2 regions of the Synechococcus sp. OH2 genome follow, and region 1 is predicted to be linked to the other one. Evidence: riboswitches for the same ligand, from Rfam matches in the RefSeq annotation. Region 1 holds a riboswitch; the other holds the start of a gene.
The links. A riboswitch is a leader RNA that binds a small molecule or an ion and turns the genes downstream of it on or off. The one in region 1 is predicted to bind cobalamin.

Region 1 (4,412 bases):
GCCAGGCCAATTACGCCCGCATTAACACCCATAAAGGCAAGATCCAGCCGGGGGATGAAAATTACCTGCCCTATCCTGTTTTTATCTTGTTGGAAGAGGCCCATCGCTTTGCCCCTGCCCACGAGCCTTCCCGCTGCAAGCAGGTGTTGCGCACCATCCTTAGCGAAGGACGCAAGTTTGGACTGGGAGTAGGTCTCATTACGCAACGCCCCGGCAAGTTGGACTCAGATATTCTGTCGCAATGCATGAGCCAATTTTTGATGCGAATCGTCAACCCTTCCGATCAAGAAAACCTGCGCCACAGCGTTGAGGCTGCCGGACGGGATCTGCTCCAAGAATTGCCGGCTTTGAGCAAGGGTCAGGTAATCGTCTCCGGTGTGTGTGTCAATACCCCTGTTCTGTGTAAAGTGCGGCAGCGCTACACCCAGCATGGTGGCGAAACCCTAGATATCCTCGGCTTGTGGCAAAATCACTTTCAGGCGCATCGCCAACGGGATCGCCTGGCCCAATCTGCTCCCCTTAAGCCACGTCCTCAGCCTCAAGTGGTTGAGGGATTGAGTATTGACTAGAGATCCTCAAAAGCTGAGGTCAACCAGCAGCCGAGCATCCTGTCTATAAATGTTGAGTCAAAAAATCCATGCAGTTTAGAACGGTTCATGACCGTCCCTTGTAGGTTGCGACACTTCCCAAGTGCTCCGGGATCCCAAGCTTTTCTGCTCAGGAGAGATGAGCATTGCAGCTCAAAAAAAAGTTTCACGACCATTTGGAACGCTAGTTTGCTGCCAGCGGAGAAGAAAGTTGTGGTGAGGAAACAAGCTCTTTGGCGAAGTTGGGTGGGCATTGCCGCTGTGGCTCTACTGGGATCCGGCCCTGCCTATGCCCAGTTGCGGCTGATTCCTGAGGCGGCGCGGCAGGTCTACGCGGCCTTGCCAGATTTGCCGCTGGAAAATGGCTATACCCCCGTGAACCCCAATGACGGCGGCCCCGCGCCCGAGGAAGATACCTTGGTGCGGCGGATGATGGTCTACCACCTGCAGGTGGTCGGTCGCTCTCCTACCGACCGCTTTGACTGGCAACTGACGCTAGCGGACTATTTGGACGCCAATGAGCCGATAGTTGCCCAGCGCTACCCGGGTGCCGAGCGCCTGACGGTTAACCCCTATGCCCAAGACAAGGCAGCCGTGCAAGCCCTGACCCGGCAACAGCGACAGGCCCTGCTGCGGGCCATTCTGCTGGCCTTCGGCGGGGATCCCGATCCCAAGCCCCTGTACATTCCCACCGCCTTGAACCCTGTCCCTGCCCCGCCCACCCCAGAACCGCTGCAACGCTTGCCGATCCCCGGCGCTGGATCCGCCGACCTACTCCGGCCCTAGAGGCGACCCCTCTCCCTGAGGCCCTCACCCCCGGCCCCTCTCCCTCAGGGAGAGGGGAGCTAGGACTTGACGTAGCGAGCGGCTTCGTCAGTTATATTCCAGTGGCCATAGCTTTTCTGGGAAGTGCTCCCCTCAGCCCAAAGTCTTTCCGGTGTAGTTTTCAATGCAGCGCAAGAACAGCTCCACGCCAATGCCGAGAGCAGCTTCATCAAAGTCAAAGCGGGGATGGTGATGGGGATAATCTAGTCCTTTGGCAGGGTTGGCGGATCCCAGGAAAAAGTAGCAGCCGGGCACCTCGTTGAGGAAAAACGAGACATCTTCCCCGCCCAGGGTCATCTCAGGAACGATCGCGGCTTCTGAACCAAACACCTGGCGGGCGGCTTGTTCTACCAGGGCTGCTATGGCAGGGTCATTGTGAACCGCCGGATAGCCCCGCTCGTACTGGAACTCGTAGGTGGCCCCGTAGGCTTGGCAAATGCCGGCCACGATTTCTTCAATACGCCTTGCCAGCAAATCCCGCACTTCCGGCTGAAAGCTGCGCACGGTGCCCCAAATCTCTGCCCTGGGAGCGATGACGTTGAAAGTATCGCCGGCCCGGAAGCGGCCCCCCGTAGTGGATGCGCAACTGCGGGTGGAGGGCCTGCAGGCGATCCAGCTCCACGGTCACGTCGAACTTGTTGTGGCGCGCCCCAAACAACAACAGCGGCAGAGCCACGATCTCCTGCCACCCTTGGGCCAAGCATTGTTCCACCCCCTGGGCGATGCTCGGCTGCGCCAGCTCCAAAAAACAAGGGATCACCGGCCGCTGGGGGGTGAGGGATTGGTACGCTTGGGCCAACTCCAGAAAGGCTTGCTGCCCCTCCGGGTCGCGGGATCCATGGCCGATGAGCAAGAGGGGCAATGGAGGAGAAGGAAACTGCCCAACCGCAAGGGGAGGGGAAACAGGGAGGGTATTCAACACAAAAAACTCCGTTCCTTGTGAATCGCAAGGGGTACAGGACAAGGGCAGGTGGGTGTTCTGGCTGAGGGAGGGATCCCATCACAGTTGCGTCACAGTGGCGGATTTGCACCGCGCTTTCCCCAATCTGCCCGAGCCTCTTAGGTTAGCTTGCCGCTTGCTCTTCACCAAGCCCCCCTGGGGGGATAGCCCCGGCCCCCTACCTTGATCCCTAGCTCCCCTCTCCCTCAGGGAGAGGGGCTGGGGGTGAGGGCCGAAAATGCCGCAGCCGCAGGGCGTTAGCCACTACAGAAACAGAGCTCAAGGCCATGGCCGCCCCCGCCAGCATGGGGTTGAGCAACCAGCCGGTGAAGGGGTAGAGCGCCCCGGCGGCAATCGGGATCCCGAGGGTGTTGTAGATAAAGGCGAAGAAGAGATTTTGGCGGATGTTGGCAAGAGTGGCGCGGCTGAGTTGAATGGCGGTGACCACGCCCCGCAAATCGCCGGCTATTAGGGTAATGTCGCTGGCAGCTATGGCCACATCGGTGCCCGTCCCGATGGCGATCCCCACATCGGCTTCTGCCAGTGCCGGCGCATCGTTGATGCCATCTCCCACCATCGCTACCGGGTGTCGGGGCCGTCTGAGCTGGCGAATGTAGGCTGCCTTTTGCTCGGGACGGACTTGGGCGATCACCCGGCGAATGCCTGCCTGCCGAGCAATGGCCTGAGCGGTGGTGGGGTTATCCCCGGTCAGCAGAATCACCTCCAGGCCCATCTCCTGCAGCTGGCGCACCGCGGCGGGGGAGGTGGGTTTGATCGGGTCGGCAATGGCCAACAGCCCCACCAGACGATGGGATTGCGCCACGCCGATCACCGTTTTGCCTTGGCTTTCCCAGGTCTGAACCCGCTCCGACCAAGAGGGATCCCACGGGATCCCTATCGCCTGCAGCCAGCTCAGCCGACCGATGCGCACCTGCTGCCCCTCCACCCAGGCTTCTGCCCCCTCGCCCACTTTTGCCTGAAAGTGCTGGGCCGACGGGATTGAGATGCCTTCGGCTTTGGCTTTTTGCACCACCGCCTGGGCCAGCGGATGTTCCGAGTATTGTTCCACTGCTGCTGCCAGGCGCAACAGGGCTAGGGGAGAAGAGCCTGGCGTCCAGATATCGGTGACGCTGGGACGGCCCTCGGTGAGGGTGCCGGTTTTGTCCAAGACCACCGTGCGCAAGCGGTGGGCCAATTCCAGGCTATCGGCGCTTTTTACCAGGATCCCCAATTCCGCCCCCCGCCCCGTCGCCACCATGATCGAGGTGGGGGTGGCCAACCCCAGCGCACAAGGGCAGGCGATGATCAGCACCCCAATGGTGTTCACTAAGGCCAGCGTTGGATTGCCCGCCAGCCCCCACCAGAGGACAAAAGTTAGAATGGCTACCCCGATCACCGCCGGCACAAACCAGGAGGTCACCCGATCCGCCACTTGCTGAATGGGGGCCTTGGATCCCTGGGCCTCCCGCACCAGGCGCACGATCTGGGCCAGAAGCGTATCTTTGCCCACCCGCCGCGCTTCCATCACAAAGCTCCCCGTCTGGTTGAGGGTGGCCCCGATCACCTCATCTCCTGCCGACTTACTCACCGGCAGGCTCTCGCCAGTCACCATCGACTCGTCCAGGCTGGAGGATCCCTCTAGAATGACCCCATCCACCGGCACCTTCTCACCAGGGCGCACCCGGATCCGATCCCCCACCTGCACCGCCGCAATCGGGATATCCTGCTCCACCCCATCGCGGATGACCCTTGCCGTTTTCGGCTGCAACCCCATCAGCTTGCGAATGGCTTCGGAGGTTTGCCCTTTGGCCCGCTGCTCCATCCACTTGCCCACCAGCACCAGGGTGACGACCACCGCCGCCACTTCGTAATACACATCCGGGTGCAGGCCCTGGCGATGAAAGAAGTCGGGGAAAGTCGTCGCTAAAAGGGAGTAGAAAAAAGCAGCGCTCGTTCCCAAAGCTACCAAGGTATTCATGTCCGCCGAGCGCCGTTGCCAAGCCACCCAGGCGCCACGATAAAAGTGCTGGCCCACCCAAAACTGCACCGGCGCCGTCAGC
Region 2 (4,412 bases), on a different contig from region 1:
CACTTCCGCGCCGTGTACCCCCGCTTCTAGCTGCGGCAGGATCATCTGGCCCAGCTTGTAGGTGCCGCCGCGAGGAGTGATGAAGACGTAGGCAACTTTCATGGCCGCTCCTTAGGTGTTTTCCAACTTGATTATCATCGATTATCGCTTTCAAAGTAGCACAGCTTACTCAAAGGGCGTAAGACACTCCCCAAGCATTCCTCGCCACTATCCTCGCCCCCAGCCCCTCTCCCAGCCCTCACCCCCGGCCCCTCTCCCAGAGGGAGAGGGGAGTTAGAGCGGCGCGTTCGCGACAGCGTTGCGTAGCAATAACGACGTAACGAACCGTTTCATTGCTATTTGAAATGACTATAAGACTATAAACTGAGATGGGATCTGGAGCTCTGCTCCTCTTGCCTAGGCAGGGAGAAGCCGAAGCAGCTCAGTGTTCAACCGCCATCTTGAAAGGTTTGAAAGGTGCAACCTCGAAGGGGATCCCCCTAGCGCCGAAAGGTTAGTGCCTGGCCGCGCACCGAGGGATCCACCTGACCGTTTTGAAAGGCGATCTGCCCGCCCACAATTGTGAGCAGCGGCCAGCCCACCAGCTCCCAGCCCTCAAACGGGCTCCAGCCGCATTTGGTGAGCAGCTCTTCCCGGCGCACCGGCTGAGGCGTGTGGCGATCCACCAATACCAGATCGGCATCGTAGCCCACCTGCAGCCGCCCCTTGTTGGGGATCCCGTAGAGGCGGGCCGGCGCCTCGCACATCCACTGCACCACCTGGCGCAGGGTACAGCGGCCCTGCTGGGCTGCGGTCAGCATCAGGGGCAAGGCCGTCTCCACACCGGGCATGCCAGAGGGGGAGTGGGGGTAGGGCTGGGCCTTTTCGGCCAGGGTGTGGGGGGCATGGTCGGTGGCGATGCAATCAAGGATGCCGTCGTGTAGCCCCTGCCAGAGCTGGTTCAGGTTAGCCGGATCCCGCAGCGGCGGGTTCATCTGGACGAGGGATCCCAGGCGGGCGTAGTCGGCGGTGCTGAGCAGCAGGTGCTGAGGGGTGACCTCGGCGCTAACCCAGGCGGGTTTGTGCTGGCGCAGCAGCTCCACCTCCAGGCCGGTGGAGAGGTGCAAAATGTGCAGGCGGTGGCGGTAGCGGGTGGCCAAGTCCAAAGCCCGTTGCGAGGCAATCAGCGCGGCCTCTTCATCCTGAATCAGGGAGTGAACCGCCACATCTGTACGTCCGGCAAAGAGGGCCCGCCGGGCTTGAATCCGCGAGTGATCTTCAGCGTGGACGGCGATAACAAAATTGGGATCCGTCTCGGCAAAGATCCGCTCTAATGCCGCTTGGTCATCCACCAGCAAGGGGCCATGCATGGATCCCATGAAGATCTTGATGCCGCAAGCCCCTTGCACCGTTTGCAGCTCTTTGAGGTTATCGGCGGTGGCCCCGATGAAAAAGCCGTAGTTGACCACGCACTTGCTGGCGGCCCGGGCCAACTTGTCATCCAGCGTTGCCTGGTCGATCGTCAGCGGATCCGTATTGGGCATCTCCAGAAAGCTGGTTACCCCACCGCGAGCGCAGGCCCAGGATCCCGTCTGTAGGTCTTCTTTGTGCTCCCGGCCCGGCTCGCGAAAGTGAACCTGGGGGTCGATCACCCCCGGCATGAGGGTATGGCCCTCCGCGTCGATAACCCTAGCCACCCCTTCTGCCGAGAGACTCTGGCCGATTTGGGCAATGCGCCCCTCCCGCACCAGCACATCTCCCAGCCAGGGATCCCCTTCCGGCACCAATAGCTCCGCATTGCGGATCAGCAGACTGTCAGACAAAGCGCCCCCGAGACAACGCTAATTTCCCAGCCAGAATATTCAGAGTACTTTATCAAAATACCTTGGAAGTATCAAAATACCTTGGAAGACTGGCCGCCAATCCGGCACCTCACTTCCGACTCAGCGCTGTCGCGACAGCGCAAAAGGGCTTTGACTTGACATCCCCTCCACGGCTGCGGCTGGCTCCCAGGCAAAGGTCTAGACGGCTCTTTCTGGTAATCTAAGTTGGGGGGTCTAAGATCGGTAGGTGTTGCCCAGTTTCCCTTGCTCCATTCTCTCTTTGCCTGGGGCTGTAGCTCAGATGGATAGAGCAAGCGCCTCCTAAGCGCTAGGTCGGCGGTTCAAATCCGCCCAGTCCCGTCTAAGTGAGTAGCTACTAGCTCCTCCAAGCCGGTGGTAGGATGTAGTCTACTGCCGGTTCTGACGGGGATCAGCCGTCAGAGGCAACGGGGAAAGTGCAGTGAGAATCTGCCGCTGTCCCGCAGCTGTGAGCTGGTTTTGGATCGGGGATCCCTAGTTGTTGTTGCAAAAGCCCTTGACGACGCAAGCCAGCCCCTCCAAAACTGAGCAAGTCAGAATGCCCGCCGGCGGTTTTTCCCCAGTTCACCATATCTGCGAGGTACAGATATGCTTCCCATTTTGACGTTGGCCCGTTCCCGTCCCGAAGTTTTTTCATCGGCCTGCTTACGGATTTTCGACGCTCTTGGAGCGTAGGCACTAAGTCAAAAGCGCGGACAAGAGAGCTAAGCAGTTGGCTCAGGGGCGGCTAACTCTTGGAGGACGTTTTCTTGCTTTGGTTGTGCAAAAGAGTCCTCTAAGCACCCTCCTGTGCCGAGTGGGCCAGCCGATAGGTTGAGGAACGCCTTGACAGCTCCAGCAGGTTTCCTGGCCTAGAGAAAACCTTCTGCCGGGATCCCACCGATAGGCACGTCGGCGGCCATTTCTTGCTGCCTAGGTTGGATGACAACCGGCTGTACAAAGCCAACTGGCGGCAACCTCATTTACCGAATTCAGTTCAGGAGACAGTACCTTATGGCCATCGAAACCCAAACCCTCGGCTATGCCCGCATGGGCAAGCGCCGCGAGCTGAAGAAAGCGCTGGAAGCCTTTTGGAGCGGCACCCTGGAGGCGGAGGCCTTGTCAGCAACGCTCCAGGAGCTGGAGGCACAGGTCTGGGGGGTACAGCTTCAGGCTGGCATCGACCACATTGCAGTAGGAGATCAAACCCTCTACGACCATGTTTTGGACTGGGCCACCTGGCTGGGGCTGATTCCCTCCCGGTTTCAGAGCTTATCAGGCCTGGAGCGCTACTTTGCCATGGCGCGGGGACGGGAGGGCCTGCCCGCCTTGGAAATGACCAAGTGGTTCGACACCAACTACCACTACCTGGTGCCGGAAATTGAGGCCGACGCGATCCCTCAGGCCCATTTCGATGACTTCCTGGCCACAGTGCGGCGGGCGCAAGGGATCCTAGGAAACCGCACCAGCCCTGTCCTCCTCAGTCCGGTTACCCTTCTTGCTCTAAGCCAGCGCTCTGGCAAGTTGCGGGGAGATCTGGAGAAGCTGCTTCCTCTCTACGAGGAGCTGCTGCAGGAGCTGCAGCGACTGGGAATCCGGGAAGTGCAAGTCCATGAGCCCATCTTGGTGACGAGCGAAGGCGACAGTCTCCGGGAAGCGGTGGAGCAGACCTACCGCCGGCTGGCTCGGTTGGGGATCCCTGTCCACTTGGTTACCTACTTTGACGACTTGGGGGAGACTTACCCCTGGGTGGTGGAGCTGCCGCTAGCCGGCCTCAGCCTCGACTTCACCCGCGGCCACAACCTGGAACTGGTCAGAGCCCACGGCTTCCCCGCCGATAAGATCCTAGGGGCGGGGGTAGTGGACGGGCGCAACGTCTGGCAGATCCAGCCCAAGGCCGTTCTGGCCACTCTGCAAGAGCTGCAAGCCCTAGCCCCCAACCTGCGGGTGCAGCCTTCTTGCTCGCTCCAGTTTGTGCCCCACGACGCTGCTCTGGAAACCCACCTGCCAGAGCCTTTGCGGAATGTTCTCAGCTTTGCCGAGCAGAAGCTGGCCGAAGTGGTTCTGCTCGCTCGCACCCTCAACGGCGAAGACACCGCTGCCCAGCAGAACAAGCTGGAACAGCAGTGGCAGGCCTTCCAGGACTTCAATCCCCCCAACCTTGCGGTGCGCCAGGCCTTGGCCAACCTGACGGCGCAGGACTTCCAGCGCTCCCTTCCCTACGAGCAGCGTATAGGCCGGCAGGTCAAGCTGCCACCGCTGCCCACTACCACCATCGGTTCTTTTCCCCAAACCCCTGAAGTCCGGCAGTGGCGGGTCAAGTACAAAAAGGGCGAGATCTCCCAGGCCGAATACGAGGCCGCTATCGACGCCGAAATTGCCAGGTGCATCCGCATTCAAGAAGAAATTGGCCTGGATGTGCTGGTGCATGGCGAGTTCGAGCGCACCGATATGGTGGAATACTTTGCCCAGCAACTGCAGGGCTTTGCCTTTACCGAGCACGGCTGGGTGCAGAGCTATGGCAGCCGCTGCGTGCGTCCCCCCATTCTCTACGGCGATGTGTCTCGCCCTTGCCCCATGACGGTGCGGGAG

Region 2: another riboswitch for cobalamin. It lies ahead of metE (5-methyltetrahydropteroyltriglutamate--homocysteine S-methyltransferase); the one in region 1 lies ahead of NW835_RS09540 (sirohydrochlorin chelatase).

Annotation. Positions count from the first base shown of each region.
Region 1 is NZ_JANSIR010000095.1:226,774-231,185, forward strand. It holds gene NW835_RS09525 (ATP-binding protein) at 1-569, shown strand, start outside; gene NW835_RS09530 (hypothetical protein) at 801-1,373, shown strand; gene NW835_RS09535 (M20/M25/M40 family metallo-hydrolase) at 1,506-1,916, opposite strand; partial or broken gene NW835_RS09540 (sirohydrochlorin chelatase) at 1,981-2,334, opposite strand; cobalamin riboswitch at 2,364-2,500, opposite strand; gene NW835_RS09545 (heavy metal translocating P-type ATPase) at 2,543-4,412, opposite strand, start outside.
Region 2 is NZ_JANSIR010000115.1:15,804-20,215, forward strand. It holds gene NW835_RS12190 (SaoD/DsrE family protein) at 1-102, opposite strand, end outside; gene NW835_RS12195 (dihydroorotase) at 480-1,802, opposite strand; tRNA gene NW835_RS12200 (tRNA-Arg) at 2,089-2,162, shown strand; cobalamin riboswitch at 2,201-2,406, shown strand; gene metE (5-methyltetrahydropteroyltriglutamate--homocysteine S-methyltransferase) at 2,835-4,412, shown strand, end outside.